Regions from separate parts of the Fictibacillus sp. 5RED26 genome, predicted to be linked through region 1. Evidence: riboswitches for the same ligand, from Rfam matches in the RefSeq annotation. Region 1 holds a riboswitch; each other region holds the start of a gene.
The links. Region 1 has a riboswitch for thiamine pyrophosphate ahead of tenI (thiazole tautomerase TenI). Riboswitches for the same ligand answer to the same signal wherever they lie in the genome.
Positions count from the first base shown of each region.

Region 2: another riboswitch for thiamine pyrophosphate. It lies ahead of thiT (energy-coupled thiamine transporter ThiT); the one in region 1 lies ahead of tenI (thiazole tautomerase TenI).
Region 3: another riboswitch for thiamine pyrophosphate. It lies ahead of thiD (bifunctional hydroxymethylpyrimidine kinase/phosphomethylpyrimidine kinase); the one in region 1 lies ahead of tenI (thiazole tautomerase TenI).
Region 4: another riboswitch for thiamine pyrophosphate. It lies ahead of tenA (thiaminase II); the one in region 1 lies ahead of tenI (thiazole tautomerase TenI).

Region 1 covers NZ_JACZDU010000002.1:115,390-123,434, reverse strand. Annotated here, with positions in the region: gene IHV10_RS08890 (MoeB/ThiF family adenylyltransferase) at 1-704, opposite strand, end outside; gene IHV10_RS08885 (thiazole synthase) at 701-1,468, opposite strand; gene thiS (sulfur carrier protein ThiS) at 1,473-1,667, opposite strand; gene thiO (glycine oxidase ThiO) at 1,673-2,740, opposite strand; gene tenI (thiazole tautomerase TenI) at 2,724-3,344, opposite strand; TPP riboswitch at 3,414-3,520, opposite strand; gene IHV10_RS08865 (YjiH family protein) at 3,586-4,884, opposite strand; gene IHV10_RS08860 (hypothetical protein) at 5,086-5,355, shown strand; gene IHV10_RS08855 (alpha-amylase family glycosyl hydrolase) at 5,445-8,045, opposite strand, start outside.
Region 2 covers NZ_JACZDU010000001.1:1,061,742-1,069,786, reverse strand. Annotated here, with positions in the region: gene IHV10_RS05630 (Asp23/Gls24 family envelope stress response protein) at 1-148, opposite strand, end outside; gene rpmB (50S ribosomal protein L28) at 383-571, shown strand; gene spoVM (stage V sporulation protein SpoVM) at 1,060-1,140, opposite strand; gene IHV10_RS05615 (thiamine diphosphokinase) at 1,245-1,889, opposite strand; gene thiT (energy-coupled thiamine transporter ThiT) at 1,886-2,455, opposite strand; TPP riboswitch at 2,547-2,653, opposite strand; gene rpe (ribulose-phosphate 3-epimerase) at 2,675-3,322, opposite strand; gene rsgA (ribosome small subunit-dependent GTPase A) at 3,322-4,212, opposite strand; gene pknB (Stk1 family PASTA domain-containing Ser/Thr kinase) at 4,215-6,248, opposite strand; gene IHV10_RS05590 (Stp1/IreP family PP2C-type Ser/Thr phosphatase) at 6,245-7,003, opposite strand; gene rlmN (23S rRNA (adenine(2503)-C(2))-methyltransferase RlmN) at 7,011-8,045, opposite strand, start outside.
Region 3 covers NZ_JACZDU010000001.1:686,490-694,534, reverse strand. Annotated here, with positions in the region: gene IHV10_RS03720 (DUF1206 domain-containing protein) at 1-255, shown strand, start outside; gene IHV10_RS03715 (MFS transporter) at 338-1,576, opposite strand; gene clpP (ATP-dependent Clp endopeptidase proteolytic subunit ClpP) at 1,821-2,402, opposite strand; gene IHV10_RS03705 (hypothetical protein) at 2,418-2,627, opposite strand; gene IHV10_RS03700 (winged helix-turn-helix domain-containing protein) at 2,624-3,226, opposite strand; gene IHV10_RS03695 (hypothetical protein) at 3,401-3,643, opposite strand; gene thiW (energy coupling factor transporter S component ThiW) at 3,711-4,223, opposite strand; gene thiE (thiamine phosphate synthase) at 4,226-4,903, opposite strand; gene thiM (hydroxyethylthiazole kinase) at 4,900-5,802, opposite strand; gene thiD (bifunctional hydroxymethylpyrimidine kinase/phosphomethylpyrimidine kinase) at 5,789-6,601, opposite strand; TPP riboswitch at 6,697-6,802, opposite strand; gene IHV10_RS03670 (IDEAL domain-containing protein) at 7,172-7,402, shown strand; gene IHV10_RS03665 (DUF4349 domain-containing protein) at 7,530-8,045, opposite strand, start outside.
Region 4 covers NZ_JACZDU010000001.1:1,372,739-1,380,783, reverse strand. Annotated here, with positions in the region: gene IHV10_RS07195 (DUF2238 domain-containing protein) at 1-555, shown strand, start outside; gene IHV10_RS07190 (hypothetical protein) at 646-945, shown strand; gene IHV10_RS07185 (energy-coupling factor transporter transmembrane component T family protein) at 975-1,772, opposite strand; gene IHV10_RS07180 (ABC transporter ATP-binding protein) at 1,756-3,207, opposite strand; gene IHV10_RS07175 (ECF transporter S component) at 3,221-3,802, opposite strand; gene tenA (thiaminase II) at 3,804-4,508, opposite strand; TPP riboswitch at 4,594-4,701, opposite strand; gene IHV10_RS07165 (manganese-dependent inorganic pyrophosphatase) at 4,837-5,766, opposite strand; gene IHV10_RS07160 (glutamate synthase subunit beta) at 5,872-7,350, opposite strand; gene gltB (glutamate synthase large subunit) at 7,376-8,045, opposite strand, start outside.

The DNA.
Region 1 (8,045 bases):
GCTTTTCCCATCCCTAATTGGACATGCTGATTGGTCCACGTATCAAATGTTACGATTTTTTTCCTGATAGATGCATAGTCTTCTACTAAAATCTTTAACGCCTCGGCTGTTTGATAAGCGGTGACCATCTGTACAGCTGGAGAGATAATTCCTGCTGTATCGCATGTTTGTCCGTTCGCCGGAATCTTATCGAGCAAACAGTTCAAACACGGTCCATCTCCAGGTAAAATCGTGTAAGAAATGCCGTAGCTTCCAACACACGCCCCGTAAATCCACGGAACCTCATATTTCTGAGCCAAATCGTTGATCAACAAACGCGTCTCAAAATTATCTGTCGCATCCATGATCAGATCGATACCCGAGATCAGTTCTACTGCTTCCTCAATCCCCATATCCATCACATGTGCCTGAATTTCTACTTCTGAATTAATTTGGTTTAATCTATTCTTTGCAGCAACTACTTTTGGCAGTTGTCTCTTCGCATCTTCTTCAGAATAAAGCTGCTGACGCTGAAGGTTCGTCCAATCCACATAATCGCGATCGACGAGTACGATCCGTTTTACGCCTGCACGCGTAAGAGCTTCAGCGTTTCCTGCACCAAGAGCGCCTGCACCAACGATGAGCACGCTTTTTGTTCGAATTTTTGCTTGCCCTTCTATACCGATCGGGCTAAATAATTCCTGTCTTGAATAACGCTCATTCACTTCACACTCAACCCTTCTAAAGGACTGCTCGCTGTTGCCGTTTCTTTTCTCGGGATTCTTCCCGCTTCATACCCTAACTTTCCAGCTTCTACCGCCATTTTCATTGCAAGGGCCATCTTTACAGGATCCTTCGCACCCGCTACGGCTGTGTTTAATAGCACACCGTCTGCTCCGAGCTCCATCGCAATCATCGCGTCACTCGCACTACCGATCCCTGCATCAACTATAACCGGAACCTTCGTTTGCTCAATAATAAATTTTAAATAGAGCGGGTTAATAATTCCTTGCCCGGAACCGATTGGAGAAGCGGCAGGCATGATTGCATGTGAACCAAGCTCTTCTAATCGTCTAGCCAGGACCACATCATCTGACGTATAAGGAAGCACGATGAACCCTTCTTTTAATAGCTCTTCTGTGGCTTTAAGCGTTTCCACTGGATCCGGCAACAGCGTTTTGTCGCATCCGATGACTTCTACTTTTACCATATCACATAATCCTGATGCTTTCGCCAGTTTTGCGATGCGTACCGCTTCTGTCGCCGTTTTCGCACCTGCTGTATTCGGTAACAATGTGTATTTTTTCAGATCAAGCATCTCTAAAAAGTTTGGTTGGCTTTCTTCAAAGATGTTCATTCTACGAACCGCAAACGTCAAAATCTCAGAACCAGAAGCTTCTACCGCTTCTTTTTGTGTTTTGAAGTCCGGATATTTGCCTGTACCTAAAAGTAATCGAGATGAAAAGGAATAGTGTCCAATGTTTAACATACAATCAACCTCCGCCAACAAATCGAACAAGTTCGATCTTGTCGTTTTCTTTTATTTGAGTTTCACTTTGTTTTTGATTATTGATGATCTCTTCGTTTACTTCCGCAATCACCACTTGGTCATGTAAGTTAAGGTGCTTCAGCAGATCTGTGATCGACTGCAAAGAATTTGGCACCATGACCGCTTCTCCATTTATCATAAGTTTCACGAATGATATACCTCGCTTTCAATATGGTCAGCAATCCTTTTTCCAGTTATAGCGGAAAGCAGAATGCCGTTTCGATAGTGCCCCGTTGCAAGAATGAGCCCCTCTTTATGTGGAGAAGGACCGATATAGGGTTGACCGGATAGCGTTTGGGGCCTGATGCCTCCCCATGCTTTTTCAAAAACAGCACCACTTAGTTCAGGCACGATTTGTTTTGCCTTCTCCATCAATTCAAATAGACCTGAAAATGTAACCTCTTCATTAAAGACGTGTGGTGTACTTGTCGCGCCAACAAAAATTTGGTTTTCTCGCTTTGGAACGAGGTAACAGTTTTTGTATTTTACCGTACCTGTAAGTAGTGGACGCTGTGTTTTAAAGGAAAGACATTCCCCTTTTACAGGCACCATTTTTAGTGAAGGCTCGATATCTGAGCTCCACACCCCACAAGCTACTATGACGGAATCAGCATGAAACGTTTCCTTCGTTGTTACAACACCTGTGACTCTGTTGTTGGTTTGGAGAAGCCTAACCACTTCGGTATGCTCTTTTATCTCGGCACCGAGAATTTTTGCGGACTGATATAGGGCTCGAGTAAGCTTAACAGGTGACACTTGAGCATCTTTTTCAAAATAGAGAGCTCCCTTTACAAGTGAGGATAATGCGGGTTCTTTTATGATCAGTTCTTCAGCTGAAAGCCAGAAAACCTCTTCATCTTGATCTCGACGCTTGGCCGCTTCTCTTTTTAAATCATCCGCTTCTTCCTCTGTAAACGCGAGTTCATAAATCCCCTTCTGGATCAGTTCAATGTCTATCCCACAAACATCGAAAAGCTCCTGTGATAAAGGGGTAAAAGAGTCCCGACTTTCTTTTGCGAGCAGATAGAGTGGATGATTGGTCTCAAACTCCATCTCTGCACCGAGCATGCCAGCTGCAGCACTTGAAGCCCTGCTCCCAATTGTTTCTTTTTCAAGAAGCAGCACACGTTTGTTTCGTTTACAAAGCTCATAGGCGATGGAACAGCCGATCACGCCGCCTCCAATAATGATGGCATCATACGTTGTGCGCATCCCACACCTCCAGTTGTTGTTTGTACAGCTTCACCGCTTTTAGTGGTGATTCCGCTTCTAAAATGCCTGACATCACGGCGATTCCAGATGCACCTGTTCCGATGACATTCCGTACGTTTTCTGGTGTAATGCCTCCGATCGCGATGACCGGAATTGTGATTTGATCTACCACACGTTGAAGCTGATCTAACCCTCTTGGCTCCGCATCACGTTTGGAAGAAGTCTTAAAAATATGACCATACATGATGAAGTCGGCGCCGTTTTGTTCAGCATCCTGTGCTTCTGAAACAGAATGGACAGAGCAGCCGAGCATCATTTCAGGCAGAGCTCTTCGCACTTGTGACACATCTAAACTGTGATGTGTCAGCTGAACACCTTTTATACCTGTACAAAGCGCTACATCCACCCGATCATTTGCGATAATTTTAGAGGGAGGCACTCCAGCTTTCTGCAGAAGATGGATAAGATGACTGAGTTCTTTCGCAGACTTTGTTTTTTCTCGTACATGCAGCGCCGTGATGTACGGATGAATGAGTTTCGCTATCTTAACCAACTCTTCATCACTTTGCCTTCCCGTAGTAATTACATGAAGCTGTTTTTCCACAATAAAAAACCACCTCCTTTATGTAGCAAAGAGGTGGTTTCACAGTTTTAAGAATTTATAGCGTAGTATCTGATCCACACACCACTTCCCTACGCTGGTTCTAACCAAATCAGGTTCCAAGGGTCTTAAAGTTCACTTTAATCTCAGCCTTAACAAAGGCACCCCTAGTGGTAATGATTATTTAATTTTATATACTACTATTCTATCGATAAAGGGCTTTCATAACAACCAGTAAAAGTATTTATAGGAATAAATAAGCTAGCGGAGTCGCTATAATCAATGCCAACACCGTGCGCTGGAACCAGATAACTAGTAGTTTTGGAACACTGATTGAGATTTCTGTTGAGAGTACACAAGGAATACTAGCTGAGAAAAATAGAATGGAAGCTACGGAAACTACACCGATTACGAATTTCGTTACAAGTGCCGCTTCAGCTACTAAGAGTGCAGGCAGGAACATTTCAGCAACACCGATAGAAGCCGCTTTCGCAGCAAGCATAGCATCAGGAAGCTGCAGCGCCCATGTGATCGGGTAGAAAACGTAACCCAGCCAGTCAAAGACAGGCGTGTATTCTGCCAACAAAAGGGCGATTAAACCGACACTCATAATGGAAGGCAATATACTCATCGCCATCAGAAAGCCATCTCTTAAATTAGACCAAATGTTAGTCAAGAATGCAGGGGCGTTCTGAGATGAATCCATCGCGTTTCGCCAAGCCGTTTGCAAGTATTTCTCATTCACCTCTTCTTCCGGCTGACCTTCCCCACCAGAATACGTATCATCCATTCTGCTTAACGGACGAATTCTCACTGTGATTGCCGTTACTAAGAAAGTCACCACAAGCGTCGTCCAGAAGTAGGTGTTCCACATTTCCATCAGACCTAGCGTTTTTGCCACAATGATCATGAACGTTGCAGAAACGGTAGAGAAACCAGTTGCAATGATAGCTGCTTCTTTCACCGTATACTTTCCTTCTTTAAACACGCGGTTCGTGATGAGTAGACCGATCGAATAACTGCCGACAAAAGAAGCGACGGCATCAACCGCTGACCTGCCCGGTGTTTTCCAGATAGGTCTCATGATCTTTTGGACGAGCACCCCGATAAACTCCATCAGACCATATCCTACAATAAAGGCTAGGAAGACAGCACCGAGTGGAACGAGCAACCCAACAGGGATCACGAGTTTCTCAAATAAGAACGGTCCCATGTTCGGATCGCTTAACCAGCTCGGACCCCATTCAAAGTAAAGTAGGACAGCTGCAACGAGTCCCACAACTTTTAGCAATGAGAAGGTGGTCGTGACTCGGTCTTTGTTCCACGTTTTTTTGTAGAACGGATAAACAGCACCGAGCAATATGACGAGCAATGCATAAAGCGGTACAGCTTCACCCGCTGTATCTCTCACCCATGTTACAAGATGATCGAGTGGGATCGATGACTTTCCTTTCACTGTGATCGGAATGAAGAACATGAAAATACCAACTGCACTGAACAAAAGAAATTTTAACGAATGAGACCAAGAACCCGCAGTTTTCATTACTTCCAACTCCCTTTCCGCTTGATAAGCCTGCGCTTGTCAGGCTCTCTCTACATCATATCGGGACAAAGTTCGAAATATGACGAGTCGTGCTTGTACAATTTTTATAGGTTATCTTCCCTTTTTGTGCCTTTATATGTCTGATGACAACGTGTCTAGGGAATAACAGTTACATAATCAAAAAACAGGAGTGTTTTGTGAATGAAGTATTTTATCAATGTAAACAAAAGTGTAGAAGAAGAGTATGGAAAAATGTTTGTATATGATCCTGCACGCAACAAGGAAAACGAAGACGAGCTAGAAGTGTTGAACAACTTGGACGAACAGGATCATGGAAAGCCTTATATCTTTCCGAAGAGCTTCTTGTTAGAAGTTGCGGCTGAGGATTACGAGAGATATGCGGAGGCGAAGAGAAGTAATCAAAATGTAGAACGTGTGACTGAAAACATTTTAGAGAAGTACCGGAATTAGATATTTTATAAACGAGTACTCCGTATGGAAATACTCGTTTTTTTATGAAAGAAGATGCCGCTTCTCAAGAGAAGCAGCATCCTACCAAACTAGTTCTTATTAAGCGTCATCACAATATCCTTCGTGTTCTTTCCAATCGCCCCGCCGTCATTTTTGAAAATAGTCGTTTTATTCTCTTCTGACGGTTCGATATGAATGTTCAGCTTGTTCTCTCCTGCACTTAAATTCACCGTGTGTGAGAACGTCATGTCATCATTGATCGTAACCGGCTGGCCGTTGATCGTCATCACACCCTCTTTGATGGCATTTCCTTTCAGGGTGATCGTGTCTGATGTAACAGTCTGGCCATCTGTGTGAGAGGTCACAACAACCGGCATGTCGATCCATCGTAAAATTTTATCTTGAACGACCATCGCATTGCCGCCTTGGTTCGTGACAACAAAACTCAAGTCAGTTCCTGTTGCACCGTATCCGTAGTAACTTACGTCATCATCGTTCGGATTACCCGATGTATGGTCAGCAAGTCCTTCTTGATCCCAAGAGCTATTCTTGGCGTATTTGTAGGTGATGACTTCGCCTTCTTGCGCTTCAAACGTATATTCATAATCGTTCGTTACAGCGCCGCCACGCGTCATCTTCCACGCACCTGTGTTCCAGCCGTTCTTGCTGCCTGGCATCGTAATATCGACGCCTTGTGGTGTGTAGGCAGGTGCATTCACTTTCATTGTGACTTTTACCATCACAAGATCGGGTGTAACTTGAACGGCGTTCGACTTCACACTGTTACCGGCTTTATCGAAGATGTGCACTTCGTAACTATAGACTTTTCCGTTTGTTACGTTCAAATCTTTGTACGTTGTGGCACTTGTATCAAGGACTTGGTCGATAACTTCTCCATCACGAACGATCGTGAACAGATAAGGCTCGTTCGCTCCTTCTACAGACCACTTCAGATTCACTTGTCCTGACTCTTGCGCTGGTTCTTCCAATGTTACTGATGTTGCAGGAGCAATCGTGTCATCGCCTTTTGTGAACGTAACGGTCTTCGTTTCACTAGTGACCCACGTTCTGCCTAGATCGGTTGAGAACGCATAACGATATTGATACGCTCCTTCTTTAAAAGGTAAGAAATCTGCGCTAAACGTGTTAAATTCTCCGTTTTGAGCGGTGTACATACCTTTGTGAGATGTCCAGTTTGTTTTACCTGGCTCTTTTACTTGCAGCTCACTCTGTAATCCTTCTGCAAGATCCGTCTCTGTTTCACCAGTGATTTTGATATCTGCTGTAACCGTTTGTGGTTTAGATAGGTCAATCACGCCATTCTTTAACGCTGTTACATTTGAAATGTTATAGTTTCCGTTCTTTAACGCCACATGCGGAATCGCGGCTTTTGATTCTGTTTTCATCGATTCGTTATTGTTTTTATCGATCGCAACAACTGCAAAATAATACTTGCGTCCGTTGTCTAGGTTATCGATTTTGATTGAGTTACCTTTCGTTTCTGCTACCTTTTCATAAAAAGCACCAGAGATCGTGGTTTGATAGACCGCATAACGTTTTGCGTCACCTTTCCAGAAAAGCGAAACTGCGTGACTGCTTTCTGAAACTTTTACGTATTTAACAGCTTTTGGAGCTTTCAAATTCTGGTGCTTGTCCGAAACGAGCATACGACCGCTCATCGCCGGCACAGTTACCGATAGCTTTCCATCCTTAACAGCTGTTTTGTATTTTTTATTCAGCTGATCTGTTAGCTTCACGTTGTTTACGATCAGCTTCTTCACGTCCAGTTCAACAGTCTTAGATTCGTTACCACGGTTTGTAATCACAAGGGCTGCATTTTTCTTATCTGTACGAGCGTATGCGAGCACATCTTTTTCAGCGTATAGATGGTGAAGTTCACCATAGCTGAAGAGATCGTGGTAATCACTACGCACTTTTCCGATGTTTTGATAATGCTTTACAAGATCTTTGTCTTCAGAACCCCATGGATATGTTCTTCGGTCGTCCGGATCTTTAGAGCCCGTAACGCCTGTTTCATCTCCATAATAAAGAGTTGGTGCTCCTGCATAACCCATCTGTAAGATCGCCGCGAGCTTCAGTCGTTTCACGCCTAGCTCGTGGTCATACTTTGGATCCAGCTCAGCACGCTCGTAAGAATCTGTTCCGTTTCCTAGGATAAACGCTGCACGAGGTGTATCATGAGAGCCCATCAAGTTCATCAACGCATAAAATGCTTCTTGTGGGTAATCTTCAAACACGGCGTTCATCTGGTTTTCCGCGCCTTCTGCGTTACCGTTCTTCAAGTAATCAATCATCGCACCCCGGAAACGGTAGTTCATGACGGAATCATACAGATCACCAAGGAAGTATTCAGACGCGTCATCCCAGATCTCACCTAGAATTAACGGATCATCTTTCTTTCCTTCCTTCAGCTCTTTTCGGAACTCTCTCCAAAACTCTGTATCTACTTCGTTCGCAACGTCCAATCGCCAGCCTGATGCACCGCGATCTAGCCATGATTTTGCAGCCGAATCTTTGTCGTACATGATATAGTCTGCGAATGGTTTGTTGTTCAACTCAGAATCATAGTCTACCGCTTCACCAGGAATCGATTTGATTTCAGGAAGCGAATCAAAGCCCCACCATGCTTGGTATTTATAGACGCCGTTCACTTTTTCGTTCTCGATGTT
Region 2 (8,045 bases), on a different contig from region 1:
AAAGTTCAGTTATTCCATCCTTTAATTGCTTCCTTGATGCCATGCCAACAATTCCGTAACAATCAATTGCTGCTCCACCGGCTATAGTGGCAATTACTTCATTAGAAATATCAATTTGACCATAGGTTGTTTTCATTTCAATGGACATGCTTATATCCCCCTTTAATTTGTTAAATGGCTAACAAATATTTTACTATACATCAGCCTATTTTGAAAGGACTACTACATTTCACACTATGTAAATAGTATTGTCAAGGAAATTTACTTGAAAACCTTTTACGAATATGTTGCATTGCTACTGAAGTCATGCTAATATTATTTAGTATTTAACATACGATTGAATTGATGCAAAGCTTTTTTGCTGTAAAGGAGGTTCACCTACATGGCTCGTAAATGTTTTATTACTGGAAAAGGACCTAAAACTGGTAACAAGCGTTCTCACGCAATGAACAAATCAAAGAAAAGCTGGGGAGCTAACGTCCAAAAGGTTCGTATTCTTGTGGACGGAAAGCCTAAACGCGTATACGTATCTGCTCGTGCCCTTAAATCTGGCAAAGTTGAACGTGTATAAATAAAAACAGCAGCAACCGCTGCTGTTTTTTTCTTTGTCCAAAAAGCTCTTTTGGTGATCAAAATAGATTGAAATGGACAGTATTTTCTTTAAACTGGACAGTAAATCATCCAATCTTAAAATTATTTTCTTTTAAAAGACTCTTTCTAAATGATTGTTGCTTTTTGGGTATTTTCTTTTTCTCATCTTAGGCAAGTTGATTGGAGCGTAAGGTTGCCTGCCTGCAACATGAGGTGCTTCTCGCAAGGCATGCGACGAGGAAGTTCACTTCGTTAGCATAAACTTGTAGACGCAGGAGCAGAGAGACAAACTTGAAGCGGTCAGGTGGAGACTCCTAATGGCGCAAAGCGGCAGGAGGCTCACCGTTCGCCCCATGGAAAGCGTGCAACCTGGAGCGGAAATCAACTACTTTCACAGAAACCGACTATACACGAAACCAAATATTCAAAAAACAAACAAAAAAAGCGCACAAGCGCTTTTTTTGTTTGTTATCCTTTTTTGAAAGAACCTAAGACGGCACGTACGAAGCCTCCCAAAAATTTAGGAAGTTTAATGGTATAAAATTTCATCTTACCCCTCCTCCAGGCCCATAAAAAATGATAAGAGCTAAACAATAAATACTTTATTCCCCTTTTTATAAAAAGGTGCTTTGGGGCCTGTATTCCGTGATTTTTTAATCACGGCTCTTTACCATCAATATTATGCCGGAGTCAAAAGAATAAGTACCACTTTTATTTACAAGCTCATTGGAAACACATAACGATGAACCAGCCTGAAGTTTAGCTTGGTCTAACGGGTATTTAAATCCCTCTAAGGTGATGCCTGTCACTTCTTCACTTTGAGCCAGAAATGAGATATATGAGTATCTGTGATCTTGCTCAATTTCATAACATCCAGGTAGATGAAGTGAGATCTCATTCCTTGTATCCTTTATCCTTACATCTGCATGATTACTCCGACTTTTAAATAAAAGTTGGATGTTCATCAGTTCGTGATCTAACCTTCCACCAGTCGCACCGAATATGAGTATTTGTTCTGGATTCTGTTTCAACGCCCACTCTAGTGCAATCTCCATGTCAGTGGAATCTTTTTCTGATCGGTATTGATTCACTTTTATCGAAGAGTTCATTATACTTCTTCTCTCATCATCTGAAACAGAATCAAAATCACCAAATGCATACTGTGGAAAGATATCATTTCTCAATAAGAAGAGGGTTCCTCTATCGACACCGATCCAAATATGATCCGATGATAGATCATATGGCTTCAAATCAGGAATCAAATGCTCCGGACCTCCTGCAACTATGCTTATCTTCATGCTGCTTGATGGCGACCGTTATGAGCAGCGTGCAGTAGTTTAGGAGCTGTGTTTGTTAGTAGTATAACGACTAGAGCAGTAATCCCGAAAATAACGACCATGAACGATCCGTTGTATAAGAACGAATAGAGCCATATGTTCATCTCTTCTGCTAGATCACTAAAGAATATAACCCCTGATAATACATGTGAGATTGTTCTTAACAAGCAACCTACGAAAATGCCTATAACCATCAAGAACGTTCTCTTGCTGGCACCTTGAGTGATAGACGGTGCAAATGCCCCCGCAATGCCTGCTAGAGCGAACGCTAACGGATAGTCTAAAATCATCTGTGCTGGATGAATAACATAAGGGTTCACAAGAAGCTGAAGCAGTCCTACAGCTAAGCCTGTAAGCACCCCTGCCTTTAGCCCTCTTCTAAAAGCCATTAAAAAGATTGGAACCATCTCTAACGAAACAGAACCACCTTGTGGCCAAGGACCAGCAAATTTAATTAAGCCTAAAATCAATGATAAAGCTGACATGATAGCGATTTCTGTTAATAATGATATGTTGTTTGCTTTCATACTTGATAACCCCCTATTTTCTATGCTAACAGAAAAACAAAAAAAGCAACCGGCATGTGAGCTCGGTTGCTTTTTAGATATACATTCAAAAAGTCATACGACTCCACATCCCTACGCAGGTATGATCCAGCTTCAGGTTCAAAGGGTCGGGAGAACACTCCCCTCTCAGCCCTTTAAAGGACTCCCCCTGTGGTTGCTTATTTAATTTTCTTTAATCAATTATACACCACGAATGGCTTTTATTGCATCCTTTAAATCTTTCTTCCCATAAATGGCAGAACCAGCAACTAATACATTCGCACCAGCTTCCACACAAAGACGAGCTGTTTCTGGATTTACGCCGCCATCAACTTCAATCTCAACGTTCAATCCTTGTGTTTGTACGAGATCGGACACCTCTTTGATCTTGGGCACTACGCTCTCTATGAATGCTTGTCCACCAAACCCAGGATTAACAGTCATTAACAACACAAGGTCAACATCTTGTATTATGTGTTTGATAGAATCGACTGGTGTTGCTGGATTAATCACCACACCCGCTTTTACACCTTGTTGTTTAATATGTTGAACCGTTCGATGTAGATGAGGTGATGCTTCAACATGCACAGAAATAATATCAGCACCTGCTTTTGCAAATTCTTCAATGTATCGATCTGGATTTTCAATCATGAGATGTACATCTAACGGAAGTTTTGTAACAGGTCGGATCGCTTGAACAACAAGTGGTCCGATCGTGATGTTTGGTACGAAATGGCCATCCATCACATCAACATGAATATAATCCGCACCCGCTTCTTCTACAGCTTTTATATCATCGCCTAACCTTGAGAAGTCAGCCGACAGAATAGATGGAGCTATTTTAATCATCAGTACCTCCGTTTTTGATCTTTAATTTCTTGTAAAAAACTTACGTAATGGTCGTAGCGGAACTTTGGAACGACTCCGTCCTCTACCCCTTTTTTAACTGCACATTTCGGTTCAGACGTATGTGAGCACCCTCTAAATTTGCAATCGCCCCGAAGCTCGTCCATTTCTGGGAAGTACATCGATAAGTCTTCCGCTTCAATATTTAAGAAATCTAGCGAGCTGAACCCAGGCGTGTCTGCAACTAAGCCATTACCAAAGAGAATGAGTTCCACATGACGAGTCGTGTGCTTCCCTCGGCCTAAATGGCTTGAAATCTCATTTGTCTCAAGCATAAGCTCTGGATTGATCGCATTCAAAAGGGAAGATTTACCAACTCCAGACTGTCCTGCAAAAACGGTAACTTTATCTTTGAAAAGTGGATAGAACATTTCAAGACTATCATCTGTTTTCGTCGAAGTTGGAATGACTTCGTAACCTAATGTTTTGTACGCCTCTATATAATGGTTGATTTCCTCGATCTCTTCAGGTTTCTGAATAAGATCCATTTTTGAGATACAAATAACAGGTAAGATATCGTTCGCTTCAATATGAACAAGGAAGCGATCTAATAAAAGCGTGCTAAAATCCGGTTCAGTAGCTGAAAAAACTAGAATGGCTTGGTCTACGTTCGCGATAGGAGGACGAACTAGCTCGTTTTTGCGTTCCTTCACATCAAGAATGTATCCATCTGTAATGTTGCTTGACTCGTATTCTACCCAGTCCCCTACCAATGGATTTACTTTCTTTTTGCGAAAATTACCTCTTCCTCTGCATTGGAAAACTTCGGCCTTACCATTTTCCTTAACGTAATAAAAACCAGCGAGCGCTTTAACAATTCTTCCTTCAGGCATGCTTAATCACCATCGTCCCCTTCCTCATCATCATTATTATCATTACTCATTCTTGCGTTAGCACTTTTTGCATCATCATAATTTATCGTCTCAGATTCCTCTTCTTTTCCGTTGATATATACAACGTAAGAAGCAGAACCTCCCTCAGCGATCGTCAGAGGCAGCTGATATTTCTTTTTGTCTGTAATCTGTTCTTCAACAAAAACTTCATTTGAAGCGTTTTTATCGGAATATACAATCCTTACTGTAACTGGTTCTCTTCTGTCCTTCTTATCTAGCTTAACTTCGATATCCTTTGTCACTGTACGGTCTTCGGCGGGTGGTTCCTCTTCAGCAGGAGGCTCTTCTGACTCTTCTGGGCCATCAGAAAGAACGACAGAGATCGTTGCTCCTTTTTCTACTTGCGTAAAAGGAGATGGATTTTGCGAGATCACTCTTCCTTTTTCGACCGTATCAGAAAACTCTTTTGAAAATTCAACGGTAAGACCAGCATTCTCAGCAAACGTATTTACATCTTGTTCTGTCGCACCTATTAAGTTTTCAACTTGAACGGTTGGTGTTCCAGAACTAACTGTTAGTGTAACTTCAGTTTCTGCAGGTGTTACTTTTTCATCACGATCTGGACTTTGTTCGAGTACCGTACCTTCTGGCTCAGTGTCTGATTCTTCATAGTCGATATTGATCTGTGAGAAGCCATCTTCTTTCAAACGTTCTTTCGCATCTTCTATATTATAGCCTTCTACATCAGGCATATTTTCCTTTTCAGGTCCTTTTGATACGAATAACGTAACGATTGCTTGCTGTTTCACTTTTGTTCCTGGAGATGGATCCTGCCTTACTACAAGACCTTCTTCAATCTCTGGATCAAATACTTCCTGCCGTTTCACTTCAAGCCCTTCGGCTCTCAAGCTATCAAAAGCATCTACATATTCTTCTCCCGCTACATCTGGAACACTGACTTCTTCAACATAAAAGATAGAAGGCATCATCGTGAAAGCAGCTATTCCCGCACCGCCTAACAAAAGAAGAGATATAAGTAAAATAAGCCACCAGTTTCTTTTCTTCTTAGGTTTTTCGGGCTTTTTCGCTTTTTCTTTTTCTCTTTCTTCTTCTGCTTTCTTCACAGGTGTTTCGATTGGTGGCACGACTATAGGAGGAATGTACTTTGTTTTCTCATCTTCCTCGTTTTCTTCGTTCCACTTTTGTTCATACATACGGTCTGGATCTAACGCTGAACTCATATCCCTCAACAGTTCATCAGCACTGTCATATCTTTTTAAAGGATTTTTCGCCAACGACTTTAAAACAATATTCTCCACACTCTGTGGGATTTCAGGATTCAATCTTCGTGGTTCGATCACGTTTTCTTGGAGATGTTTTAACGCAACCGACACCGGCGAATCTCCAACGAACGGAACTCTCCCTGTAACCATTTCATAGAGTACTGCTCCGAAAGAATAGATATCAGATTTTGCATTCGCGATACCGCCTCTTGCTTGTTCAGGTGAAAAATAATGAACAGATCCAAGAATAGAGTTTGTATGCGTGATCGTTGCTGAAGTAATAGCGAGCGCAATTCCAAAGTCTGTTAACTTTGCTGTACCGTTATCAGTAATTAATATATTATGCGGTTTAATATCGCGATGAATGATTCCATGATCATGAGCGACCGCCATACCTGAAACGATCTGCTTCATAATATGCAGAGATTCTTCTACCGAGATTTTGCCATGTTCTTTTATGTATTGCTTTAGTGTTTTTCCCTGCACATATTCCATCACGATAAAATAGATCTCTTCATCTTCTCCAACATCATAGATACTCACAATGTTCGGATGGTTAAGACTCGTTGCTGATTCAGCTTCTCTTTTAAATCGTCTGATGAAATCTTCGTCCTTATTAAACTCAGATCGTAGAACCTTTACTGCTACATCTCTATCTAATATTAAATCTTTTGCTCTATAAACGATGGCCATTCCGCCGTCACCGATAACTTCTAAAAGCTTGTAGCGGCCACTGACTCTTTTTCCTATCATGTTATTGCTTCCCCTTTTGTTTCTGTGTCAGAACTGTTCTGTATAAGGATAGCAGTAATGTTATCTTCTCCACCGGCATCTTTTGCCCAAGTGATCAATCGTTCTACCTTCTCGGTAACGGATTCCATTTGATCTTCAAACACTTCTTGAAGACGTTTAGAAGATACTTTATCTGATAGACCGTCCGAACAAAGCAAAAGATAGTCACCATTGTGCCAAGTGATCGTATTAAACTCAGCTTCTACGGTTTCATCAGTACCGACAGCTTTCATGATCATGTTTCTTCTTGGATGAATCTCTGCCTCATCCTCTGTAATCTGACCAGATTTCACTAGTTCTTGGACTAGTGAATGATCATCCGTTACTCTTTTCAGTTCCCCATTCGAATACAGATAACATCGGCTGTCACCGATATGCGCGACTGTAATTTCATTATTCGTACCTAAAGCAGCCACAACCGTAGTTCCCATACCTCTAGTTTCAGGATTCTCCTGAGAAAAATCAAAGATATGTTTATTCGTATCTTTCAAAACGTTCTGGATCCATTCTTTCACGTTTTCCATGTTTTCTTCAAATTGAGACCATGCATCTTTCATCACTTTAAGGGCTTCTTGGCTAGCGATATCTCCTGCTTTATGTCCACCCATTCCATCTGCGATAACTGCAAGAAAGTGTTCACCCTTTGTGAACACTTCCCCGCTGTCTTCATTATGCTTCCTTACCATTCCAACGTCTGTTTGAAAGGCAATTTGCATCTTCCCGTCACCTCGTCTCTTCTTTACGTTCCTTCGCACGCAGCTGACCGCATGCAGCATCAATGTCATGTCCTTGTTCTCTTCTGATGGTGGCATTAATGCCTCTGGAGGTTAACGTCTCTAAGAACTTGAAAATTTGTGTTTTCGGTGTTCGGACATAGTCTCTTTCTGGTACATAGTTTACTGGGATAAGATTTACGTGACACTTAATATCTTTGATTAAGTCTGCTAGCTCGTTTGCGTGTTCTACGGAATCGTTAACTTTACCGAACAAACCATATTCAAACGTCACACGGCGTCCCGTCTTTTTAATGTAATAACGAATAGAATCCATCAATTCGTTTAACGGATACATTCTGTTTACTGGCATCAATCGGCTTCTTGTCTCTGTGTTCGCCGCATGCAGGGAGATTGCAAAATTGATCTGCATGCCCTCATCCGCAAACTTGTAGATGTAAGGTACAACACCACTCGTGGAGATCGTAATATGGCGAGCTCCGATATTAAGGCCTTGATCGTGATTGATAATCTTCAAAAACGACATGAGCCCTTCATAGTTATCAAAAGGCTCACCGATACCCATAACAACTACTGAACTTACTCTTTCTTCTGTTTCATCTAGCGCGCGTTGAACTTGAAGCACTTGAGCGACGATCTCACCAGCTAGAAGATTACGTTTAAGTCCGCCTAGTGTGGAAGCACAGAACGTACAACCTAAGCGGCATCCTACTTGAGTTGTTACACAAATACTATTTCCATATTCATGTCTCATAAGAACCGTTTCGATCGAATAACCGTCTTGAAGCTCGAATAAAAACTTAATCGTGCCGTCCGAAGACTCCTGACGTACGACTTCTTTTAATGGTTTGATATAAAAGTCTTTCTCGAGCTTTTCACGAAGACCTAAAGGAAGGTTCGTCATTTCCTCAAAAGAAGACACACGTTTTTTATACAGCCATTCAAAGATCTGTTTTCCTCTGAACTTTGGTTCTCTTATATCAGTAAGCCACGCTTCTAACTCATGAAGTTCTAAAGAAAAGAT
Region 3 (8,045 bases), on a different contig from region 1:
GAATGGCGATGGAGCGGTTATATTGGAACATTTGGAATGGCTGCCCGCGGTATCGTTTTTATGATTATTGCGTTCTTTCTAGTTCGTACGGCTATACTTGCTGATCCAAAAGAGACTCGGGGTTTGGATGGCGCACTCTTGGAGCTTGCGTCACAACCGTTTGGTCCAGTGCTTCTTGCAATCGTATCACTCGGCTTTATCTCATATGGCATATTCATGTTCGCAAGTGCCAGATATAGACGATTGAATAACTAAACAAAGCCCCCTGTCTCTAAAGAGACAGGGGGCTTTGTTTTTGTGAGAAAGACATATTGAAGAGAAATGTCTTTGTTTGGGGTCAGACCCCAGAAGACCATTTCTCAAGAGTCTTATCTGTAGGCAGCATGACCGTTAACAATCCGACTAACGGTAAGAAGCTGATCAAGAACATCGTGTTTGAGATGCTCGTCACGTCAGCGACCTTACCAAGCACTACCGACCCGAGGGCTCCCATACCAAACGCCAGACCAACGATCAAACCTGATACCATACCGATTCTACCAGGTACAAGCTCTTGGGCATATACGACAGTCACCGAAAAACTTGTGTTCAAGATAAAGCCGATCAAGAAAAACAAAGGAATAACAGCCCATAACCCTACGTGGGGTAGAAGTAAAGCGAGTGGTGCTGACCCGACCATCGACCAAAAGATCATGTTTCGTTTTCCTAACCGGTCTGCGATTGGTCCTCCAAAGAAAGTTCCAAGTACACCTGAAGCCATGAAAACAAACAAGTAGATTTGTGCTTGTCTAATAGTAAGTCCATAATCATCGATCAAATAAAATTGATAATAGTTGCCGATTCCAGAGAAGTACCAAGAACGTGCAAAAACTAAAAAGACGAGCAGTGCCATCGCTCCGATAACTTGGTTTTTTCGTTTCTTATCAATTTTCTTTTTCTCACCGGTTTGCTTTTGAACACGCGGGAAATGAACAAGCTGTTTGGCATACCAGCCGGAAACATAAAACAATACGAAGATAGCGATAGCCGCTAGCGAAGTAAACCATACAGCTCCGAACTGTCCGAGCGGTACGAAAACGAGCGCAGTCATCACAGGGGCCAGTGAGCTCCCTGTATTCCCTCCGACTTGATAGATGGATTGTGCTAGTCCTCGACGGTTTCCAGCTGCCATATAAGCGACTCTAGACCCTTCAGGATGAAAGACAGCAGAGCCTAAACCAATACCAATAACTGAAATGATAATCATATAAAAGGAATCCGCAAACGCGATCCCCAGCATACCTACTAAACTCGCCATCATTCCAACTGGGAGTATATAAGGTGAAGTTGTTCTATCCGTATACCAACCAATCACCGGCTGCATGATGGAAGATGTGATGTTTAAAGTAAAAGCAATCCATCCAAGCTGAGTAAAAGTCAGATTCATTGATTTCTCTAAAATTGGAAAGATAGCTGGTATAACAGCCTGCATGGAATCGTTTAATAAATGCACAAAACTTATGGCAAAAAGAATGGAATAGATCGTTTTTTGTTGGTTAGAAGATGAATCTATCGACTTGCCTGTTGGAGCTGACATCCTTCATTCCTTCTTTCGTTTATCTTTAAAAGCTCATACACTTTTAAATTATGTAACTTACATTAGATTACCATATTCAGATGGATCAAAACGAAATCGCACGTATTTTACATTCAAAATGAAGCAAACACCCGCGAAGAAAATCTCAAAACAACACGGGAAATAAATTGTTTGGGGACTGACCCCATACAAGAAGCCAGCCCATGTTTCATGGCTGGCTTCTTACCTTGCTCTTATTCTATTTCTAGATCTTCTCGATCACTTTATCAATGATCCCGTATTTTAATGCTTCCTCTGCAGACATGAAATAATCACGGTCTGTGTCTTTTTCCACCTTTTCAATCGGCTGGCCGGATCGATCAGAAATGATCTTATTCAACAACTCGCGTGTTTGTAAGATGCGTTTCGCGTGAATCGCCATATCTGATGCCTGCCCTTGTGTTCCACCTAACGGCTGGTGTATCATCACTTCTGCGTTCGGAAGCGCATAACGCTTGCCTTTTGCACCAGCTACCATGAGAACAGCTCCCATTGAAGCCGCCATGCCGATGCAGATAGTCGAAACATCGGGTTTAATGAATTGCATCGTGTCATAGATCGCTAGCCCCGCAGTAACAGAACCTCCTGGTGAGTTGATGTAGATGGAGATGTCTTTGTCAGGATCTTCAGCTGCTAGAAAGAGTAATTGAGCAACGATGGAATTTGCTACGTTATCATCGATCGCGCTCCCCAGCATAATGATTCGATCTTTTAACAAGCGTGAGTAAATATCGTAAGACCGCTCTCCGCGATTTGTAGATTCTACTACCATTGGAATTAGATTCATCTGTTTTCCTCCTAGTTAGGCTGCGATTGCCATCGGGTTTGTATTTGTTTTTGGTGTAACATGTATTTTTCCAAATCCTGATGTGATAAAAATAATTTTAGCTGGTTCCTGTACCGTTTCTGTTTCTGTAACCTGTACTTCTGTTTTCATAGGAATGATGTTAGTATCATCACTTGCTGCTTCGCGATTGATTGGGATAACCGTACTTTTATTCTCCTTATTCACGTTGTGCCGCCTCCTTCAGGTTTTGGATACATCGCCATTGAAACGTAGTACATCTTTGCATTCTCTTCGTTCGGTTTGTGGTGTTTTTGAATGAGAGTGGTGAGCATATCTGCATATTCCTGCAAAAAAAGATTGCGGTGTTCAACGTTGGAAAGTGCTAGTTCCATTTCCATCACTGCGCTTGGTATCTCTTCATCTTCCGACTGCTCCATTAAGGAAATGGCATCTCGTTTGATCTTCTCAGTGAGTGATAACACATGAGCAAGAGCCGTTTGATCTTGGAGCTTTTTCATCGTGTCAGCAGAGAGACCTAGTGAATCTGACAATAAAAACGAACGGCCGACACTTACGTATAGAACTTCTACAAGGTTTCTTACATTCCTTGTGCCTGCACGTACTACAAGGCCTACTTTTTCAAGTGCTTTAAGATGATAATTCATTTTTTGAGCGGAATCGTTCATTCTTTTTGATAGCTCTGTCGCAGAACGCGGCTCCTTTAACAAACTTATGAGCTCAGATCTTACAGGATGCAATAGCGCAGCTGCTTGTTCTGGTTCTGTGACAATAAACGTCTCTGGCATACTTTGATTCCTATTCACTCTCATCACCTCACTTCATTATTTGGCCTGACGTAAAAATATAACTTTACGTAAAATTATTTTATTACGTTACACGTCATTTTGTCAAAGATTTGAAAAAAATATACGTTTGCCTATAGAAAGAAACAAAAAAAACAGACTGACTTCTCTTCAGCCTGCTTCTTTTTATACTCCTTATACGAACGGTCCGATTCCAAGGATGAAAAAGACCGTGGCCATTCCTGCGTTCAACCAAAATTCCGTTTTTTGATTAAAAATTTTTCGCTCTACTGCCCGAAAAATAAAAATCACCATCAAGATTGAAAATAATACAGTTGGACTTTCCCAAGTCTTACCGTTATAAATAGCCAAAAGTAGCCCTAAGAACATGAGAACCATTTCTGTATACACCCAGCGTTTTGGACGTTTTTTCATCATATCGGCCCCCTATTCACCGGTTGATAGTACATAGTGTACGATGTAGAGGCCTATCTGGTGCATTTCTTCATACAGATTTTTCTTGGTTCGATCTTAGCCAGTTTTTTGCTGCAACATTTTTATGAAGTACACGGATGACTAACAAACCGATTACTCCACCCACAATTGAACTGACTAAAAAAGGAGTGACAAAAAAGAATGCGCCAGTTTTTGTTCCTAGAAAAACTGTAGCTACTGGCACTGCTATAATAGCTCCGATGATCCCTGTCCCTATCCATTCGCCTATAACGGCAAAGACATACTTTCTTCCCTTTTTATAAAGGTACCCTGCTACAAATGCCCCGATCATTCCTCCTGGGAAAGCAAGCAATGAACCGATTCCAAATAAGTTACGCAACAAGCCGATACTAAAAGCTATAATAACTGCCGGAATGGGTCCAAGTGTCACACCTGCCATCACGTTGATCGCGTGCTGAACGGGAAACGCTTTTGCCACCCCAGCAGGAATCCAAAACAAATGAGAACAGATTGTCCCAATTGCGACCAACATCGCCATTACAGTAATCTTTTGGACAGAAATCTTCACTTACGATTCTCTTTTGCACGATGGATAGAATGAAGCAGATTAACGGAAGCGGATGTAGGATTTATTGCACCACTGATTGCTGAGATAACTGCAACACCATCAGCACCTGCTTCAATGACCTTACTCGCGTTTTCAAGTGTGATTCCACCGATCCCAACAAGTGGGACGTTTATCTGGTTGCTGCGAAGTTCTCTGATTAAATCAACTCCTACCGGAATCTTCGCATCAGCTTTTGTGGACGTTTGATAGATCGGACCTGCGCCGATATAATCCGCACCATGTTTGATAGCGTCGGCTGCCTCAGTTAGAGTATGTGCCGAAACACCTAATAGTTTACCTTCTGTTTCACGGCGTATGATATCCAGCTTTCCATCTGTCTGACCAACATGAAGGCCATCTGCATCAACCGCCTTCATCAAGTCTAGATCGTCATTCACGATAAAAAGAACATCATGTTCTTGACAAACTTCCTTTGCACGTTTTGCCATTTCTAACTGATTTTGACCACTTAAACAGTTCACACCTTTTTCCCGGAACTGAAAGGCAGTAATCCCGCCTTCGATCGCTTGCAAGAGAATACGATAAAAATCTTCTGGTGAACTGCAGTTCATCGTTCCAGCTACAAAATAAAGTGATAGATCTTGTTCTAAACGTGTTTTAGCTTTGGTTCTCATCTATTTGCCCCTTCCTTCAACATGTGATCTTGCCAGTGGATTGTTTCATGAAATATTTCATGGGTAGTCTCTAACTGAAAAAGCTGGTCAAGAAGATTTTGTTGAAAGCTTCCTGGTCCTTGAGCAGTTTTAACAGCTTCTTCTGCCGCTTTAGTAAGCATTAATATAGCTAATGCGGTTCGTTCTAAGACTGGCATGTTTACTGTCTCCTTTGTGACTTCTTTTTTCAGATTGGCTTGATATAGAGCTACCATTGAGGTAGCAAAGCATCCTGTCCCTGTGACATAAGAAAGCATCGGATCCCCATGAGAAAGCACGATAGCTTTTTCACCATCTGAAATAACATCCTTACTTCCAGTCATGGCGATAAGACAGCCTGTTTGCTTTGCCGCAGCCCCCGCAAGCTTGATCAGATCATCTTCAGACGTCGCCAAATCACCATCCACACCTTTTCCTTCCCAAGCCCCTTCAGCCAGAAACTGCATTTCAGCAGCATTTCCGCAAATTGTCAGAATTCTTCGGGGTCTGACCCCCTTCAATTCTGAATATTCAAACAACAACTTCTTTACGAGCTCTTGCCTGAATGATGATAGACCTACTCCTACTGGATCAAGGACAACTGGAACCTCAGCGTACAATGCTTTACGAAGTGCGAGTATCATAGATTTTGCTGAAGCTTCATCTATTGTTCCAATGTTCAGGACTAACGCATCGGCAACCCCTACAGCTTCTTCAACTTCACATGCGTCATGCACCATCATTGGACTCCCTCCTGCTGAGAGGACTCCATTGGCCAGAAAGTTCATGGTGACATTATTCGTTATATGATGAATGAGTGGCTTTTCTGCTCTAATCTGTGAAACAAACGTTTTCCATTCTTGTATCCTAGTATTGTTCATGTGCAATCCTCCTATAGGCAAAATGATTGACCGGTCCATGACCTGAACCAACATCGATTCCATGTTCAATTGCGGTCTGTATATATTTCTTAGCATGCACGATCGCACTATCGACCTTTTTCCCGTATGCAAGCTCTGCAGCCAATGCTGCTGAAAACGTACAACCCGTTCCGTGAGTATTTTTCGTTTGAATCCGCTTCTCTACAAGTTCAATCATCTCTATGCCATTAAATACCAGATCCGAAACAAATTCACCGTTTCCAAAGTGTCCGCCTTTTACTACAACATGATCAGCACCCGAATCAAACAAAACTCTTGCCGCTTCTTCTCTAGCCTCGCTGCTGTTTATCGTTATACCTGTTAATGCTTCAGCTTCAGGAATGTTTGGTGTGACGATCTTCGCTAGCGGTAGCATACATGTTTTCATAGCATGTAATGCTTCTTCTCCTAACAATGTAGCCCCACCTTTTGCGATCATAACTGGATCGACCACTACGTTTTCCCATCCGAATTTAGTTATCATATAAGCTGTTCTCTCAATATATTCACCTGAAAAGAGCATTCCAGTCTTTATCGCATCCGGCGTCAAGTCACTGCCTATAGACACTAACTGAGCTTCTAAACCTTCTATAGAAACTGGATATACGCCTTGAACGCCTGTCGTATTCTGTGCAGTGACTGCCGTAAGGACGGACATACCATACACGCCTAATTCTTGAAACGTCTTTAGATCAGCCTGAATACCTGCACCACCGCCACTATCTGATCCTGCAATCGTAAGTGCTTTACTTACCTTTATCAGTTGTCCCATATTCATCTACCTCCTAATTCCTAATGCAAAAAAAGCCACCCGCTGATTGGCGGGTGGCTTAAAATTTCATTTCATAAAGGAAACTGTTATCCACACCGCTTCCCTACGCCAGTATGAACTGGATCAGGTTCAAAGGGTCGAAGGTCACAACCTTCTCTCAGCTTAAAATAAGCACCCCTAGCGAAAATGACATTATTGAGTTAACACAATCCTACTCATACATAAACAACAATGTCAATTATTTTTAGGTTACGTGTTTCAAAAAGTTTAACCATCTTTAAATACGGGGAAATAATAACTAACACACTATTACAACATAAAAAAAATAGAATTTAAACAATTGTAACAAAGAGCAGCGAACAGAAATAAAAATGACAAATCATTAACATTTTTCCCAAAAGGTGGTGAAAACATAGCACTTTAGATACAATGTATAAATTTTTTCAGAATTTTCAAATAAAATGGTTGTCATTAGGCATCTTGCTCAGTATACTAGTAGAAACCTAGAAACATAAAAGGTTAATTGGATAGGGAGATAATTTTAAGGAGGGAAACAGGATGAAAGACAAAAACACTTCTTTTAACAAGAACCAAAATGAGATGGTGCAATACAAACAACAAAAAAGAGACCCATTTGCCTTCAGCCTTATTGCCCAAATGGTATTAGATGAGGCCCTTCACAATTATTACAAAGCGTATTATGAGAGAGAAATTGACATTGCCTTGGATACAAAAGATAAAGAACGTTTTATGAAATTAAGCGCAGAATACAAAGCGTTTCTCAGCTAGTGCTTTAAAACGGCACACCACTTAAAAGGTGCCGTAAAAGCCAAAACACCCTTTCAGCAAACGGATCATCCGTGCTGCAGAGGGTGTTTCTGACGTCCCAGTTACTGACAGGTTAAACACATATCTCTTAAGACATAGTTGTCGGTGATTCCGGCTTTTTCTTTTGTTCTGTTTTTCGTCTCCGCCACCATACATAAACCACAATAATTACAATCAGCCAAATCGGTGCTAATCCTAAAATACTCACTACAATTAATGAAATCGCAGACATTAAAAAGTTTACCGTATCCATAAAAAGCACCTTCGTTTTTGCCCACGTATTTAACCCTTCTGTTTGAAGTTCTTGCGCTTTTAAATTTTTCACTTCAAATTGTATCGTAACCGTTGAGTAATCACTTTGATTTTTCAAAAAGTTTAAGCGCCCTTCTACCTGTTCTATCTCTTCTTGTACGGCAGCTAGGTCACCAGATATCTTTAATAAGTCTTCTGTCTTCTGTGCGTCCTTCATAAAAGCCTCAAGACGTTCCCTAACTTGTTGCTTTGCTTTCAACCGTGAAGTCAGATCAACATATTCTTCTGTAACGTCTTCTCCAGTAACATTTTCGTGTGGTGTTCCTTTACTTAAACTTCGAACATCATCTAA
Region 4 (8,045 bases), on a different contig from region 1:
CTGTGGTCACTTATTAAACCTGCACATTATCCAATATGGATACTAGAAGTTGCTCCAACTGTTATAGGTATAATCTTCGTTTTCTTCCTTTATAAAAAGCTAAGGTTCACTTCTCTTACATATTGCATCATTGCTTTATTATCGATTTTGACATTCATAGGTGGACATTATACCTATGATGACGTTCCCTTTTTCGATTGGCTGCAGCAGCACTATGATTTGAACCGCAATCACTATGATCGCTTTGGCCACTTTATGAAAGGTTTGTTGGCGATTGTTATACGCGATATTCTGCTTTTAAATACACCTTTGCGTTTAGGAAAATGGGTCCAATTTATTGCAATAAGTATTACGTTGGCAATAGCAGCACTCTATGAAATTGCTGAATGGCTCGCTGGCAAGATAGCAAAACGTGAAACAAAAGACTTTGTTGGTGCTCAAGGAGATATTTGGGATGCTCAATGGGACATGACACTTACGCTACTCGGTTCATTCCTCGCATTGCTATTGCTCACTTCATGGCATAACAAGTTGATTAAAAAAGAAAAAAGGTAATTTTATTGTTTCATTAGTATTAGATCAATTTGATGCAAACCCTTCTATTATTTTTCCTTCTTTCGTCATAAACAAAACTGAGGTGAGAAAATGCAAAAAGTAAGCTCGACCGTTTGTACATTTATTGCGGGATTTCTGTTGTTCTTTGCATGGTCTGGTTATTTAAAGGATGAATTTAATATAAGTGAGTATCGAGGTTTCATCGTTAAAAAGGAAAGAACGGATAAAGTAATTAGCATCGGAGATTCATTCGTAACAGAACCACATTACATGGTTTTTTTTGAGAATGGTAAGAAACTTCGTGTATCTAACGCTATATATTTGAAGATTAAAGAAGGCAGACATACCGTGCTGATGAAACAAAATGATAACATCACCTTAATGAAATAAAGAGACTGAAGGAATATAGTTTCAGTCTCTCAATCAGATAAATATCTCACATCCGTATTTGGTAGGAATGGAAAATGGTTAGAAAGAAGATAGGCGACTCCTATCAGAACAAGAAAATAGCATAAGAATATTAGATCATTTCTTGAAAAACCGACCTCATAATAGAAGGTCCTCTTTCTGTTTGATTGAAATCGTTTTGCTTCCATTGATACGGCTATTCGATAAGCTCTGCGAATACTTTGTGATAATAAAGGAATCGCAAGCCTTTGCATTCTTTTTAGAAAATGATTCTTTTGTTCTAATCCTCTTACCCTTTGAGCATTCATAATGATCTGGTATTCCTCAATCATGATAGGAATCAATCGTATGGCCGCCATGAAACTATAAGCAAACTTCGGTGGCAGTTTAAGTTGTTGCATGAGAGAGTAAAACAGCATAACTGGTTTGGTAGTTAAAGCAAATATCAATCCAAGCATTGCAAATGATAAAGCTCGAAACCCTAGGTGAATGCCCCTTATCAAACTCTCCTCTGATATTTGAACATATGCCCATTTAAATAGGATGGTTTCTCCCTTTCCAAATAGAATCATAGATGAAGACGTTGAAAGAAAAACAAACAAAAAGGGCAGAGATAATAAGAATAATTGCTTATAAGAATATCCTGTACCGAATATAAACAATGTTAAGATCACGCAAGAAAAACCGACCATGAAGTTAAGATAATGAATGTTGATGGCTAATATGAACAGACCCAATATTGTTAGTAGTTTTAGAGATGGATTTATGCTGTGTAACCAAGTGTACTTCCCACTAAATAATGAATTCATGCAGAATCTCCCTCTGTACGTTACCACCTTTATTGAGTTGAAGATCAGTTACAATTCTACCGTTCTGTACCTCCCATAACCGTGTTGCAAAACGTTCGGTAATATGATGATCATGTGTGACCATGAGAATGATCGTTCCTTTTTGACGCTCTTGTTCGATCATTTCCAAAATCTTAAACGTGTTTAAAGAGTCCTGACCAAAAGTTGGTTCATCAAGAAGTAAAATATTTGGTTTTTGTAAAAAAGCAGTGGCCACACTTAGACGTCTCTTCTGACCAACAGATAATTGATAAGGATGTTGCTCCTTTTTGCTTGTCAACTCGAGAGAAGAGAGTATCTCTTTTACATCGGATTCAATTTCTTGGTCATTTTTTAATCCATAGGTTATTTCATCGTGAACTGAATTTGTTAAAAATTGATATTCAGGGTTCTGAAATACGAGGTAAAGAAGTCCAGAGATGTCTTTCGTTTTTCGAATAGGTACATCATTGATAAAATAGTCTCCAGATGTTTTTATGAGCTGCATCAGAGCCAATAATAATGAACTCTTTCCTGCTCCGTTTTCACCCATTATAGTGACCCATTCTCCTGAATGGATCACTAAGTGATCTACCACGATCTTAACTTCTTTGTTTCGATATCCTTTGAAAATCTGTAACTTCATGGTGTTTGAAAGTTCTTTCTTGTTATTCATGATTGGTTCTCGTTTATAATCATCCCATACACCAGGGTACCAAATTCCAAACTCTTTGATCTTTTCCTTATAATGAGTAAAGACCATTGAAGTGTTTCCATCAGCTAGAATTTCTCCATCTGGAGTAAATACAATGAGACGATCAGCGAAATCTAGGATTTTCTCAATTTTATGTTCAACAATGATCAACGTCTTATCTTTCCATATTCTTTTTACCGTTTCCCAAATTTGTTCTGTACCCTTTTCATCAATAAAAGCAGTCGGTTCATCTAAAAATATTACATCTGGTTTCAGTGCTAATACAGATGCAATCGCTAATCGTTGCTTCATTCCACCAGATAGATGTTGAATCGGTGTATGAATGTTCTCAAGCTCAAGACCAACCTCTTTTAATAAAGAACAAATCTTGCTGGTCATCTCTTCTCGAGGCACTTCCAAGTTCTCAAGAACAAATGCTAATTCTTCATCAACATAGGGCATACAGAACTGAGTATCAGGATCTTGAAATACAAATCCCCATTGATCAGGGATTTGTATGTCATCACATTTCATAGGAATATCAATTGTTCGTGGTACTAGTCCAGAAAGAACCTGCAACAATGTGGATTTGCCACATCCGGAGGTGCCAAGAAGAAGCACTTTTTCACCACGATTAATAGACAAACTCATATCTCTAAACAGCATTTTTGATTCGCCCGGAAACTTTAATCTCAGATTTCTCACAGAAGTTACGCTTGTCATCCAACCACCTCAGTTATTGATCTAACGCTTCATGATCCTTTTTTGACGAAGATCGTACTAAATTCGTCACACCTGTAGCCTCTAAAGCTTTTGCAATAGAAACGGCAAACAATCCTGTAAACAAGATAGAACCGATTATTCTAAATACGATAAATAATGTTAGATTCCATGTTGAAAGATCACCGATATATCCTTTGTAAAAGTCCATGATTAAAGATCCTGCACATGAACCTAGTGCAGCAAGTGAGATGACGAAAAGGTCAAATCGTTTATAACGAAATGCGAATAGGATAAATTCTGCAAACAATCCTTGAATCAGTCCGTATAGTAACACTTCAAGTCCAAATTCAGAACCCATCAAAAATTCTCCTGAAGAAGCAGCAATTTCAGCCAATAGGGCAACTCCAGGCTTTCGAATGATTAGGAATGCAACGGTCGCCGCCATGAACCACATCCCATATATCAACTGATCGATGTGAAGGCCAAACGGTTTTACGGCATAATATAGAGGTCCCCAAATCTTATACAGTATGCCAAATGCGATAGAGATTACGATTGTTACAAGGATATCCGTTAACTTTAACCCCTTTTGCATACTACCCTTCACTCCCGATCGTCGACGTGGTCAGGCTGAATGGAATCGGCCATTTTTCCAATGTATAAGCCATCTCCCAGAAGGAATACTCGTACTGACAACTGATCAAGAAATGTTGAATCATCTTATTTCTCTCCACATCGCTTGCTTTTTCAGCCAATTGATTCAGTCTATCAATCTGCTCTTGTACAAGTTCTGTGAACCATTCACCGCCATATGCAGCGATCCACTCTTGATAGATGGATTCTTGTGGTGTCGCCCCTTTGAATGTTTCACCAATCTCTTGATAGATCCAATAACAAGGCAGAATTGCTGCGATAATTTCTCCCAAACTTCCAGACTCTGCAACTCGGTAAAGGTGAGATGTATAATGGTAAGCAGTGGGAGCAGGTTCAAAATCAGCTAGTTCTTCTTCTGTCACTCCAAGCTGTTTCATAAATGTCTCATGAAGTCCTAACTCCGCGTCATTTGTACCTTGTGCATGTGCTGCCATTCTAGAAGTCGTATACAAATCTTCAGCTCTTGCAGCCCCCATCGCTTGTATTCTTGCAAAATGAGATAAATAATACGAATCTTGTAATACATAGTACCTGAACCGTTCTAAAGAAAGGTCACCATCTGCAATTCCCTTCACAAATGGATGTTGAAGGTTCGCTTCCCAAATAGAAGCCGCTCTTTCTCGCAAGATATCAGTAAATGTGTTCATATGAATCCTCCTTGTTTTATCCAACAAAAAAACCACTCTCAGCTAAGAAAGTGGTTGTATATGGAGAATTCAAAACAGGAATAAAGACTCCGCAACACCACTTCCCTACGCTGGTATAATCCAGATCAGGTTCTAAGAGTCTCAAAGTCGCACTTTGATCTCAGCCTTATAAAAGGCACCCCTAGTGGTTCGTTTTTATATAGTTGGTTTCTGTCTTAAATGATAGCAGTCTCTTTTAGATTGTCAACTATTTTTAAGAAACACGACCTTTGTATAACAAAGTAAAAGGGCAAAGCCGTAGTATGGCATTACCCTTTAAAATCTTCATTTATTTGCTCATCGCTTCTGTTAAAACAGGTACGATTTGTTTTTTACGAGAAACAACACCTTTAAGGATGGCTGTATTGTTTTCTAATTTAACGTTATAAGCTTCTTCAACAGATTGTGATCTCTTACCAAGAGCTAACGCTGTCGAATCATTTGTTAAGATATCTGTTACAACAAACATGAACAGGTCTAGACCTTTGTCAGCAATCACTTTCGTAATCGCTGATTCTAAATCCTCTTGATGTTTCATTACATCGCTAGCATCAACCGTATTCACTTGAGCAACTTCAATTTTATTTTCACCAATGTTAAATTCTTTAGCATCAAGTGAAATCAATTCTTCAACAGATTTATCACTTAAGTCAGCACCTGCTTTTAGCATTTCTAGACCGTACTTTTCCGCATCTACACCAGCAATTTCAGCAAGTTCGCGTGCTGCGGCAACATCTTCTTCTGTACAAGTAGGTGATTTAAACAACAATGAGTCAGAAATAATGGCAGAAAGCATAAGTCCGGCAATGTTCTTCTCAACTTGAACGCCTTTCTCTTTGTACATCTTGTTTAAGATTGTAGCTGTACAGCCAACAGGTTCAGCACGATAGTATAAAGGATCGCTTGTTTCAAAATTCGCGATACGATGATGGTCAATAACTTCTAATACTCTTACTTTGTCAATGTCATTTGCACTTTGTTGACGTTCATTATGGTCAACTAAGATTACCGCGTTTGCTTCAGCAGAGACATGTTCAACTAAACGCGGAAGTTCAGCTTTAAAATAATCTAATGCATATTGTGTTTCACCATTGATCTCACCTAGGCGAATAGCTTCTACGTTTTGTCCTAATTTAGTTTTCAAGTCAGCGTAAACCAGAGCTGATGTAATCGTGTCAGTATCTGGATTTTTGTGTCCAAAAATAAGTACTTTTTCCATGCGTCTACTCCTTATAAATAAAAGAATTGTTTTAGCCTAAGCCCTATTTTATCATATATAAAAAGCTTTTGGCTTTTGGAGTTTATTGTAGCATGGAAAAAAGTATTAAGGCAAAACCGTACTTCCCATCAACGATAGATCCACTTGACGTGCACAATCACGTCCTTCTTGGATCGCCCAAACGATTAAACTTTGACCACGTCTAGAATCACCTGCTGCAAATACTCCATCTACATTTGTTCTATAGTCACCATGTTTAGCAACTACTTTGTTATGTTTGACTTCAACACCAAATTCTTTTAAGACTGGCAGTTCTGTACCCTCAAAACCGATCGCGATGAAAACTAGATCAGCTGGCCAGATTTTTTCAGATCCAGGAATTTCTTCAAAAACCATATTTCCTGCATCATCTGATGTTCTTTTCATCTGAATCGTATGAAGTTCTTTTAATCGACCATTATGATCTGATACGATTTTTTTCGTTTGAACGGAGTACTCTCTTGGATCATGTCCGTATTGAGCAGTAGCTTCTTCATAGGCATAATCCATTGTGAAAATGTTAGGTTGCTCTGGCCACATGTTTGCATCACTGCGCACATCAGGAAGCTTAGGGTGCTTACCAAATTGAACTACACTCTTACACTTTTGTCGAAGAGCCGTTGCCACACAGTCAGCACCAGTATCGCCACCACCAATTACGATTACATTTTTACCTTCTGCATCAATAAGTGGTTCAGAAACTTCGATGTTCAACAGCCTCTTCGTTGCTTGTGTTAAATAGTTCATAGCAAAATGAACACCATCAGCTTCTCTTCCTTGAAGAGTTAAATCTCTTTGTTTCTGTGCACCTGTACATAGAATTATAGAATCATATTGATTCTTTAGTTCCTCAGAGGTAACATCTTTTCCCACCTCTGTGTTAAGAATAAAATCAATACCCTCTTGTCTTAATAATTTGATTCTTCTTTCCACAACATCTTTATCCAACTTCATGTTAGGAATTCCATACGTTAACAATCCGCCGGCTTTGTCTGCTCTTTCATAAACGGTAACAGAATGACCCGCTTGGTTCAGCTGGTCAGCAGCAGCAAGCCCAGCTGGTCCTGAACCTACAATAGCGACTTTTTTTCCTGTTCTTCTTTCTGGAATCCTAGGTTGGATCCAGCCGTTTTCAAACCCTTTATCAATAATTGCTTTTTCAATGTTCTTTATGGTTACAGCAGGTCCAGCTAATTCAACTGTACATGATCCTTCACAAGGAGCAGGACAAACCCGTCCTGTGAATTCAGGAAAATTGTTTGTTTTCATCAAACGGTCAAGCGCTTCTTTCCATTTTCCACGATAAACCAGATCATTCCACTCAGGTATCAGATTGTTAATAGGGCAGCCTGCAGCAGCCCCATTAATCTCGATACCAATATGACAAAAAGGTGTACCACAATCCATGCATCTAGCGCCTTGCCTTTTCAACATATCTTCTGGTTGTTTTTTTGTATACTCTTTCCAATCTTTAAGACGTTGGAGAGGCTTTCTCTCTATCGTTTCTTCTCTCGGGTATTCCAAAAATCCGGTTGGTTTTCCCATGTAAAATCTCTCCTCTCATCTCAATTTATTTCAGGATTAATTTTGTCGGTCCAGGTCTGCCACTTGCTTTCGCTGCGCTTGAACCTGCTTCAAAAGCGTTCATAATCGCTTCATCTTCGGAATATCCAGCTATTTTCTCTTCTTCTATTTTCTTAATCATTTCTTTGTAATCATGTGGAATGATTTTCACAAAATGTGACTGTTCTACTTTCCAGTTTTGAAGGATTGCTGAAGCTTTTTTACTTTGAGTGTATGAAAAATGATTAATAATCATCTGCTTGACTGTTTCTGTTTCTTCAGAATCCATTAATCTCTCAAACTCAATACCTTCTTTGTTGCACAATTGTTTTAATAAAAGGGGCTGATGTGTGTAGATATAAGCGATACCTCCACTCATACCTGCTCCAAAATTCTTTCCAACATCTCCAAGGACAACTACTCGACCACCAGTCATATATTCACAGCCATGGTCTCCGATTCCTTCGACAACAATGTTAGCCCCACTGTTTCTAACTGCAAATCTTTCTCCAGCTAAGCCGTTAATGTAAGCTTCACCACTCGTTGCTCCATAAAAAGCAACATTTCCTAAGATGACATTATCATCAGCTAAATATTCAGCCATTTTAGGAGGTGCAACAATCAATTTGCCTCCTGATAAGCCTTTTCCGAAATAGTCATTACTGTCACCGTTCAGA